One region of the Kitasatospora sp. NPDC001664 genome, then DNA from elsewhere that is predicted to be linked to it. Evidence: riboswitches for the same ligand, from Rfam matches in the RefSeq annotation. Region 1 holds a riboswitch; each other region holds the start of a gene.

Evidence for each region. Region 1 has a riboswitch for cobalamin ahead of metE (5-methyltetrahydropteroyltriglutamate--homocysteine S-methyltransferase). Riboswitches for the same ligand answer to the same signal wherever they lie in the genome.
Region 2: it holds a riboswitch for cobalamin, as region 1 does, so the genes downstream of both, ACWCYY_RS09940 (ribonucleoside-diphosphate reductase subunit alpha) here and metE (5-methyltetrahydropteroyltriglutamate--homocysteine S-methyltransferase) in region 1, are expected to answer to the same signal.
Region 3: it holds a riboswitch for cobalamin, as region 1 does, so the genes downstream of both, ACWCYY_RS17585 (cobalamin biosynthesis protein) here and metE (5-methyltetrahydropteroyltriglutamate--homocysteine S-methyltransferase) in region 1, are expected to answer to the same signal.

The regions. Positions count from the first base shown of each region.
Region 1 is NZ_JBSFGS010000010.1:30,435-33,699, forward strand. It holds gene metE (5-methyltetrahydropteroyltriglutamate--homocysteine S-methyltransferase) at 1-2,025, opposite strand, end outside; cobalamin riboswitch at 2,165-2,403, opposite strand; gene ACWCYY_RS15815 (serine hydrolase domain-containing protein) at 2,614-3,265, shown strand, end outside.
Region 2 is NZ_JBSFGS010000005.1:254,020-257,284, reverse strand. It holds gene ACWCYY_RS09940 (ribonucleoside-diphosphate reductase subunit alpha) at 1-1,892, opposite strand, end outside; cobalamin riboswitch at 2,051-2,175, opposite strand; gene ACWCYY_RS09935 (hypothetical protein) at 2,336-3,235, shown strand.
Region 3 is NZ_JBSFGS010000011.1:175,476-178,740, reverse strand. It holds gene ACWCYY_RS17600 (alpha/beta hydrolase family protein) at 1-36, opposite strand, end outside; gene ACWCYY_RS17595 (helix-turn-helix domain-containing protein) at 148-840, opposite strand; gene ACWCYY_RS17590 (YidB family protein) at 1,121-1,648, opposite strand; cobalamin riboswitch at 1,682-1,863, shown strand; gene ACWCYY_RS17585 (cobalamin biosynthesis protein) at 1,933-2,889, shown strand; gene ACWCYY_RS17580 (cobyric acid synthase) at 2,886-3,265, shown strand, end outside.

The DNA of each region.
Region 1 (3,265 bases):
GATCACGTCGGCGTCCAAGTCCTCGATGGCACCGAGGATTTCGCCGAACTCGGCGTAGCACATGTGGGTGTGCACCTGGGTGTCGGCGCGGACGCCCGAGGTGGTGAGGCGGAACGCCTCGGTGGCCCAGGCGAGGTAGGCGGCACGCTCGGCCTCGCGCAGCGGCAGGGTCTCGCGCAGGGCGGGCTCGTCGACCTGGATGACGGCGGCTCCGGCGGCCTCCAGGTCGGTGACCTCGTCGCGCAGGGCGAGGGCGATCTGGCGGGCGGTGTCGCCGAGCGGCTGGTCGTCGCGGACGAAGGACCAGGCGAGCATGGTGACCGGCCCGGTGAGCATGCCCTTGACCGGACGGTCCGTCAGGGACTGGGCGTAGCGCTGCCATTCGACGGTCATCGGGGTCGGGCGGGAGATGTCGCCGGCCAGCACCGGCGGGCGGACGTAGCGGGTGCCGTAGGACTGCACCCAGCCGTGCTGGGTGGCGAGGTAGCCGGTGAGCTGCTCGGCGAAGTACTGGACCATGTCGTTGCGCTCGGGCTCGCCGTGGACCAGGACGTCGAGGCCGGCCTTCTCCTGGTACTCGATCACCTCGCGGACCTCGTCCCGCATCCGCTCCTGGTAGGCGGCCGCGTCGATCCGGCCGGCCCGCAGGTCGGCCCGGGCGATGCGGAGTTCGGCGGTCTGCGGGAAGGAGCCGATGGTGGTGGTGGGCAGCAGCGGCAGGGCGAGCCTGGCCCGTTGGGCCGCGGCCCGCTCCGGGTAGGCCTGCCCGCGGTGGGCGTCCGCCTCGGTGGTGGCCGCGACCCGGGCCCGGACGGCCGGGTCGTGGGTGATCGGGGAGCCGGCCCGGGAGGCCAGGTCGGCGCGGTTGGCGGCGAGTTGGGGCGCGATGGTGTCGGCGCCCTCGCGCAGGCCGCGGGCGAGCAGGCTGACCTCGGTGGTCTTCTGGCGGGCGAAGGAGAGCCAGCGGGCGATCTGCGGGTCGATGTAGGGCTCGGCGGCGGCGTCCAGCGGGACGTGCAGCAGCGAGCAGGACGGGGCGACGTCCACCCGGTCGGCCAGGCCGAGCAGGGTGGCCAGGGTCGCGAGCGACTTCTCCAGGTTGTTGATCCAGATGTTGCGGCCGTCCACCACTCCGGCGACCAGGCGCTTGCCGGGCAGGCCGCCGACGGCGGCGAGGTCGGCCAGGTTGGCGGCGGCCGGGCCGGTGAAGTCGAGGCCGACGCCCTCGACCGGGGCCTTGGCGAGGACCTTCAGAGCGTCGCCGACCCGGTCGAAGTAGGTGGTGACCAGGATCTTCGGACGCTCGGTCAGCGCGCCGAGGTCGCGGAACACCCGGGTGGCGGCGTTGAGTTCGGCCGGGGTGCGGTCCTGGACCAGGGCGGGCTCGTCGAGTTGGACCCACTCGGCGCCGGCGGCCTTGAGCTCGGCCAGCAGCTGGGCGTAGACCGGCAGCAGGCGGTCGAGCAGGGTGATCGGCTGGAAGTCGGAGGCCACGCCGGGTGCGGGCTTGGCGAGCAGCAGGTAGGTCAGCGGGCCGAGCAGGACCGGGCGGCCCTTGTGGCCGAGCGCGATCGCCTCGCGGAGCTCGCCGACCGCCTTGGCGGAGTTCGCCGCGAAGACCGTGTCCGGACCCAACTCCGGCACCAGGTAGTGGTAGTTGGTGTCGAACCACTTGGTCATCTCCAGCGGAGCGACGTCCTGGTTGCCACGGGCCATGGCGAAGTAGCCGTCCAGCGGGTCGGCCTGCACGGCGGCACGGTGACGGGCCGGGATCGCGCCGACGGCCACGGTGGTGTCCAGCACGTGGTCGTAGAACGAGAAGTCCCCGGTGGGGACTTCGGTGATGCCCACGCCGGCGAGACTGCGCCAGTTGGCGCACCGGAGTTCGGCGGCGGTGGAGTGGAGGGCGTCGGCGGTGACGGTGCCCTTCCAGTAGCCCTCGATCGCCTTCTTCAGCTCACGGTTCGGCCCCTGCCGGGGGTAGCCGTGGACGGTGGCCTGCGAGGCGGTGGTGCTGGTGGTCACGGAGACTCTCCTTCGCGAGTCGCGCTGCGATCCCGGGAGGGCGCGCGGGCGAGGAGGTGTGACAGTGCGGACGCGGCACCAGGATGTGCCCGTCCGTTCCGTCGACCCGCCCACGAGGTCACCGAGATCACCGCGTGCGGGGTGCACGCGGGCAGTGGCAGGTCTTCGGACTCGCGGGCACGTCCGTCCTGGACAGGGCGGACTCCTAGTGGCCGTCGCTTCCCGGGCCCGTCACGGGCCCAGTGCGTGTGACGGCGGTCGTTCCCACTCACCGCTGCGGGGCAGTCCCGGAATGGCCAGATGAAAGGCGTCACCGGGTTCCCTCTTGCGACGCACCTGACCGGCTGTCAGGGCGAACCGACTGCGGTCCCCACCCTAGGCCCCCGCGCCGGTCCTGTCCCGCACGTCCGCATGTCGGAAGCGGCTTCGAGACGGGCCCAGGACCACGGTCCCGGGGGCGGGCCCGCCCCCGGAGCACGTTCCCGGAGGTCATCTCGTCCCGGGCGACGACGGATTGACGGTCCGTCGGATGGTCCTCTGGAAGGGCGCCGGGACGAGGTCCGGCGCCCGAACCGGAGGGGCCCGACGATGAACGAGCACGCACCGCAGCAGCACCGCCCGACCCGCGGCACCACCCGCCGCACCACCCGCCGAGGGGTGGCCGCCGCCGTCACCGCCGCGACCGCCGCCGCCGTGCTGGCCGGGGCCCTGGCACCGGCCGAGGCCTTCGCCGGCCCACGGCCGGACGCCGTGCAGCAGCGCCTGGACGCCCTGGTCAAGAACGACGGCGTGCCCGCCGCCCTGGTGACCGTCAAGGGCCGCGACGGCCGCAGCCGCACCTACACCGCCGGTGTCGGCGACGCGGTCACCAAGGCCAAGGTGCCGGTGGACGGGCAGGTGAGGATCGGCAGCAACACCAAGGCGTTCACCGCCGTGGTGATCCTCCAACTGGTCGCCGAGGGCAAGGTCGGCCTGGACGCGTCCGTCGACACCTACCTCCCGGGCCTGGTGCGCGGGGACGGCATCGACGGCCGGAAGATCACGGTCCGTCAGCTGCTCCAGCACACCAGCGGCCTGCCCGAGTACGTGAACCAGGGCGCGGTCCTGAGCGACCCCGGGCGCTACTACGAGCCGCGCGAACTCCTCGACGCCGCGCTGGCCCAGAAGGCCCACTCCGCCCCCGGCACCCAGTGGGAGTACAACAACACCAACTACCTGCTGGCGGGCCTGATCATCCAGA
Region 2 (3,265 bases), on a different contig from region 1:
ATGCACTCGTAGACGCCGGCGATCGAGGCGATGGTCGCGGTCGGCGCGATGGCCAGCAGCAGCGAGTTGCGCAGGCCGGTCTCGGCGATCCGGGCGCGCAGCGCGTCCCAGCGGTCGGCCCACGCGGGGGTGACGCCGAAGTGGTCGATGTGCAGCTGGCCGCGGGCGGCCCGGGTCTCGCCGTACGCCTCGTGGCGGCCGAACTGCTCGGCCAGCTCGCTGGAGCGCTCGTAGGCGGTGAGCATGATGCGCTCGGCGATCAGCGTGGAGAGCTGCTTGGCCTCGGCGGAGTCGAAGTCCAGGCGGAGCTGGAAGAAGACGTCCTGAAGACCCATCACCCCGAGGCCGACCGGCCGCCAGCGGGAGTTGGAGGTCCCGGCCTCGGTGGTCGGGTAGAAGTTGATGTCGATGACCCGGTCCAGGAAGGTCACGGCGGTGCGCACGGTGGCGTCCAGCCGCTCCCAGTCCATCGCGTTCACCAGGTCGGCGACGGTGGCGCCCGCGGCGACGTGGGCGCCCAGGTTGACCGAGCCGAGGTTGCAGACGGCGGTCTCGGAGTCGTCGGTGACCTCGATGATCTCGGTGCAGAGGTTCGAGGAGTGCACCACGCGGCCGGGCAGCGCGGTCTGGTTGGCGGCCCGGTTGGAGGCGTCCTTGAAGGTCATCCAGCCGTTGCCGGTCTGCGCCAGGGTGCGCATCATCCGGGCGTAGAGGGTCTGCGCCGGGATGGTGCGGACGGCCTTGCCGGCCTGCTCGGCCTTGAGGTAGGCCTCGTCGAACTCGGCGCCCCAGAGGTCGACCAGCTCGGGCACGTCGGCCGGGGAGAACAGCGACCAGTCGGCGTTGGCGTTCACCCGGCGCATGAACTCGTCCGGGATCCAGTGCGCGAGGTTCAGGTTGTGGGTCCGGCGGGCCTCCTCGCCGGTGTTGTCGCGGAGCTCCAGGAACTCCTCGATGTCCGCGTGCCAGGTCTCCAGGTAGACGCAGGCCGCGCCCTTGCGGCGGCCGCCCTGGTTCACCGCGGCGACCGAGGAGTCCAGGGTGCGCAGGAACGGGACGATGCCGTTGGACTTGCCGTTGGTGCCGCGGATCAGGCTGCCGCGCGAGCGGATCCGGGAGTAGGAGAGGCCGATGCCGCCGGCGTGCTTGGAGAGCCGGGCGATCTGGGCGTACCGGTTGTAGATCGAGTCCAGGTTGTCCAGCGGCGAGTCCAGCAGGTAGCAGGAGGACATCTGCGGGTGCTTGGTGCCGGAGTTGAACAGCGTCGGGGAGCTGGTCAGGTACTCCAGACGGCTCATCAGCTTGTAGAGCTCGGCCACCTCGGCCACCGACTTCTCGGTGTCGCCGACCGCCAGGCCCGCCGCGACCCGGAGCAGGAAGTGCTGCGGGGTCTCGATCACCTGACGGGTGATCGGGTGGCGCAGCAGGTAGCGGGACTGCACGGTGCGCAGGCCGAAGTACTCGAAGCGGTCGTCGCCGGCCGTGTCGATCAGACCGTTGAAGGCGGCCGCGTGCTTGGCCACGAAGGCCGCGGTGACGTCGCCGATCAGGCCCTCGGCGTGGCCGACGGCGATCGAGGCGGCGAAGGAGACGGCGCCCTGCGAGACGGCCTCGTCCTGGATCTCCAGGGCGAGCAGCCGGGCCGCCAGCTTCGAGTACTGCGGGTCCTCGGCGATCATCGAGGCGGCAGCCTCCACGGCCAGGCCGCGCAGCTCGGCGAAGTCCGAACCGGCGTGCCGGCCGCGCAGCGCAGCGGCCGCGACGTGGCCCGGGTCCACCTGGGGGAGGTCGGCGCTGCGGTCCGTGAGGAGCCGGAGGAGGGCGGCGCCCGGGTCGGTCCGGTCTTCGGCGGTTCCCTGGGCGGGCAGGGCAACTGAGGCAGCGATGGTCAAGGCGCTTCTCTCCTGGCGGCGGCGGTCGGCATGGCTGCCGGGCCGACTCGGGCGCAGGGGAGTACGGCGCGGACACCGTCACGGCGCGCGCGATCCACCCCCGGCCCACCCGCGAGGCCCGGACGTCACTGCTGTGCTCCAAGGCGTCTGCGGGGAAGCCGTGTGGCACACCGTCGGCAGGTCACCGGACTCGCGGGCGGTCGTACCGGAAGCCCGCTCACCGTTGCGGGGCAGTCCCGGACTTCCACCGGAGTTCCCCTGCATCGACAGCGAGAGCGAGCATACATGTAGTGCTACCTGGCTCGGTGGACCCCACATCTTGTGTGGTGTCGTGTAGCGCAGTGGTGGCCCGCAGTGATGGGCGTAGGCCCGGCGGGAGGCCTTGTCAGGACCCGGGACCACCCCTGTCTGGGGGTTCCGGCGATGGCCTAGGATCTGCGCACATGAGTGATGGGGTGGGCATGAACGGTGGCAACGGGCAGCAGCCCGGTCAGGAGTACCCGCAGTACCCGCAGCAGTATCCGGCGTTCGGCCCGCCGCCCGGCGGACCGGACTGGGACGCGATGGCGCAGCGGGCGCAGGACGACGCCAAGCGCAAGACCCGGATGCGGCTGCTGCTCGGCGTGGTCGCGCTCGCGGTCGTCGGCGGGCTGGTCGCGGTGGCGGTCTCGGTGTCCTCGAAGGGCGGCGACCCGGTGGCCAAGCCGACCGGAGCGGCCTCGAACAGCCCCACGGCCGGGAAGACCGGCTCCGGCCCGACGGCCACCGCGGGGGAGAGCAAGGCGCCCGTGCCGGCTCCCGGGACCCCGCTCGCGGGTGACGACGCGTCGCTCAAGGCCATCTGGGACGCGAGCACGGACAAGGCTCCGGTGGACCCGGCCGCGTTCTTCCCCGACCAGACCATCGACTTCGGCGGCGCCACCTGGACGCGGCGCAGCGCGACGACGGTCACCCCTTGCTGGCACGCCATCACCGGCGGGCTCGCGGACGTGATCGAGAACCAGGGCTGCCGGCAGGTGCTGCGGGCCACCTACGTGCTGAACGACAGCGCCGTGGTGGTCGGCGTGGCGGTCTTCGACAAGCGGCTCCAGGCGGAGACGGCGACGAACAACGTCAACGGGCAGATCAAGGGCCTCCAGGTGGAGGGCATGAAGGACTTCTGCCAGGAGGTGGGCTGCGCGAACACGCACGGCTCGCTCGGCCGGTTCGCCTACTTCACGGCCGCGGGTTCGGCGAAGGAGGGCGGCGTCGTCGCGGACAAGGTCGCCACCGACGCCGGGCCGGGCTTCGCCGCCCGGGTGCGCGCGACGCTGGAGAAGCGGGCCCTCTCGCAGGCCGGCTGACCGGTGTGACCCGGAGTCAGCTCCGCCCGG
Region 3 (3,265 bases), on a different contig from region 1:
GGCGGCGGCCACCATGGCCGCGGTTCCCCAACGCATGGGCGCTCCCGGGTGTGAGGGCGGGTCTCGGACGTTGCGGTCCATTCGACCGGGGGCGGGAGCGGGGTGCCACCGGAGTGCCGCCGTACGGGAACGGGAGCGGACGGTGCGTCAGACGGGGATGTCGGTGGGGCGGGCCGCGAGCAGTTCCCAGAAGCGCTGGAGCGGCGGCACGTCGGGCTGCTGCTCGGCGACGGGGGCGGGTGCGGCGCCCCAGTGCATCGGCACGACGTGGTCCTGCTGGAGGTCGGCGAGGACGCTCTCCAGGACGGAGCGGGGCACCGGCAGCAGCTTGGCGACCGGCTTCACCTGGCTCTGCCAGCGGCCGTCCACGCACTGCCGCAGGCACTTCTCCAGGGCGTCCTGACGGTTGGTCACCCAGGCGAAGGCCCGGAGGGTGAGGCCGAGGACCTGGGCGAGTTCCCAGGACTGCTCCGGGTCTCCGGGCCAGCTGCCGGTCAGCTCGGCCTGTTCGTAGACGCGCAGGGCCACGCCGATCCGGCGGGCGGCCTGCTCCTGGGTGAGCTCCCGGGCCACCCGGAAGTCGCGCAGGCTCGACGGGGCGGTGCCCATCAGCTGCGCCGGCGGGCACCAGAGGGCGCGGGCCAGGGCGATGAACTCGGTCTCGTCCGGGCGGTACTCCCCGGTCTCCCAGCCGATCACGTGGGTGGGCAGCAGCCGCACCCCGTGCGCGGCCATGCCGGCCGCGACCTGATCGGGCGTCAGCCCGAGGCCCACCCGGTGGGCCCTCGCGGCGGCGGGTGAGAACGGGACCGGCGTGGGGGTGGGCGGTCTGCGGCGCATGCCCAGACCGTAGGTGCGGCCCGGCTGCCGCCTGCACCCGCTGAACGCACGAACCGGATTCCCGGCCCGGGGCGCGGCGCTGGAGGATCCTCCCACTACTGACGGGTGATCACCCAGGGCCGCTCGGAGATAACGACGGCGAGGAGCGCCCCGCAGGGGCGCGGGGAACTGCGCGTGGGGGAACGGCAGCACGTGCAACTGGCTGACGTGCCTTGAGTTGCAGGTGGACCGCCTTCCGACTCGCGCAGTTCCCCGCGCCCCTGCGGGGCGCTCCCGGGCGTCACATCTTGCCGAAGAGCTCCTCGATGGTGGCCGGGGTGGGGAGTTCGCCGTTGGGGGTGAGGCGGTCGACCGTCGACGGGAGGTGGGTGGCGAGGGTGTCGGCGGCCTGGTCGGGGGTGATGCCGGCGTTGCGGGCGAGCATCTCGAGTTCGCCGGGCGGGAGGGCGGCGGCGAGTTCGGGGCCGGTGACGGGGTGGTTGTCGCCGGTGCCGACCCAGGAGCGGGCCTGGGAGCCGAGACCGCCCTCCGTCAGCTGCTGGAGCAGGGCGCCGAGCCCGTTGCCCCGCCCGGCGCCGTTCGCGGCCAGCGAGCCGAGCAGGATGGAGAGCAGGTTCCCCGCGCTGGCGTTCCCACCGCCGCTGCCGCCGAGCAGGCCGCTGAGGAGTTTGCCGAGATCGGTCATCGCCGTCCCTCTTGTTTCTTCCGGGTCCGGTACGGCGACGGTGCCGTGCCACGGCCAGCCTGCCGCCGCCGCAGGCGCGCCGCACGGCGGGGCGGACAACCGTGTGACCAACCCCTCCGCCACCGTTGTTGACGCCCGGTCGAGGGGCGTGGTGGGATCTTTCAGCCAATCGGAGGCAAGGAGAGGAAGCCGGTGCGAATCCGGCGCGGTCCCGCCACTGTCACCGGGGAGCACGCTCGAACCATGGTCACGACGGCCCGCCCAGGCGGCTGTTGGAAGGCCCGAGGGTGTGTCCGACCCGGAAGCCAGGAGACTCTCGCCCCCGCTACGTCGATCCAGGGCGCGGACCCTGAGTGAGGACACGCACTGATGCCGCCTGCCCGGAGCCACGCCGACTCGCCCGCACCGTGCGCCGTCTGACCCCCTTTCTGCTGGGCGCCGCCGCCGGCTACCTGGCGGACGCCCGCTTCGGCGATCCCCGGCGCGGCCATCCGGTGGCGCTGTTCGGTACGGCCGCGACGCGGCTGGAGCGCCGGATCTGGCGCGACGACCGCGCCGTGGGTGCCGCGTACACCGCCGTCTGCGTCGGGGCCGTCGCCGCGGGGGCCTCGCTGGCCGGGCGGGCCGCGCGCCGCAGCCCGGTGGCGAGTGCGGCGCTGGCCGCCGCCGCGACCTTCACGGTGCTGGGCGGCAGCTCGCTGACGAAGGAGGCCCGGACCATCGGGGCCTCGCTGGAGGCCGGGGACCTGACGGCGGCCCGGGAGCGGCTGCCGCACCTGTGCGGGCGGGATCCGAGCGGCCTGGACGGGCAGCAGATCGCCCGCGCGGTGGTGGAGTCGGTGGCCGAGAACACCGCCGACGCCGTGGTGAACGCGCTCACCTGGGGGGCGCTGGCCGGGACGCCCGGGCTGCTGGCCTTCCGGGCCGTCAACACCTTGGACGCCATGGTGGGCCACCGCTCGGCGCGGTACCTGCGGTTCGGCTGGGCCTCGGCGCGGCTGGACGACGTGGCGGGCTGGCCGGGGGCGCGGCTGACCGCGCTGCTGACGGTGGCGGCCGCGCCGGAGCCGGGGACGGCCTGGCGGGTGTGGCGGCGTGACGGTTCGTCACACCCGAGCCCGAACGCCGGGCAGGCGGAGTCGGCCTTCGCGGGGGCCCTGGGGGTGCGCCTCGGGGGCACGCTGCAGTACGGGGAGCGCGTGGAGCACCGGCCGGTGCTCGGGGCGGAGCTGCGCCCCGTGGGCGTGCGGGACATCGAGCGGGCGTGCGCCCTGTCGCGCCGGGTGGGCGTGCTGGCGCTGGGCGTCGCACTGGTCGGACGGGCCGTCATCTCCGGTGCGGGCCGGAAGAGGAGGACAACGTGAGCAACGCGCTGCTGGTCGCCGGGACCACCTCGGACGCCGGGAAGAGCGTCGTGACGGCGGGCATCTGCCGCTGGCTGGCCCGGCAGGGGGTGCGGGTCGCCCCGTTCAAGGCGCAGAACATGTCGCTGAACTCCTTCGTCACCGCCGACGGCGCCGAGATCGGCCGGGCCCAGGCGATGCAGGCGCAGGCGGCCCGGGTGGAGCCGGAGGCGGCGATGAACCCGGTGCTGCTCAAGCCCGGGGCGGATGCGCGCAGCCAGGTGGTGCTGCTGGGCAAGCCGGTGGCCGAGGTCGGCGCGCTGGACTACCGGGAGCGCAAGCCGTACCTGCTGGAGCGCTCGCTGGAGTGCCTGGCGGACCTGCGCAGCCGGTTCGA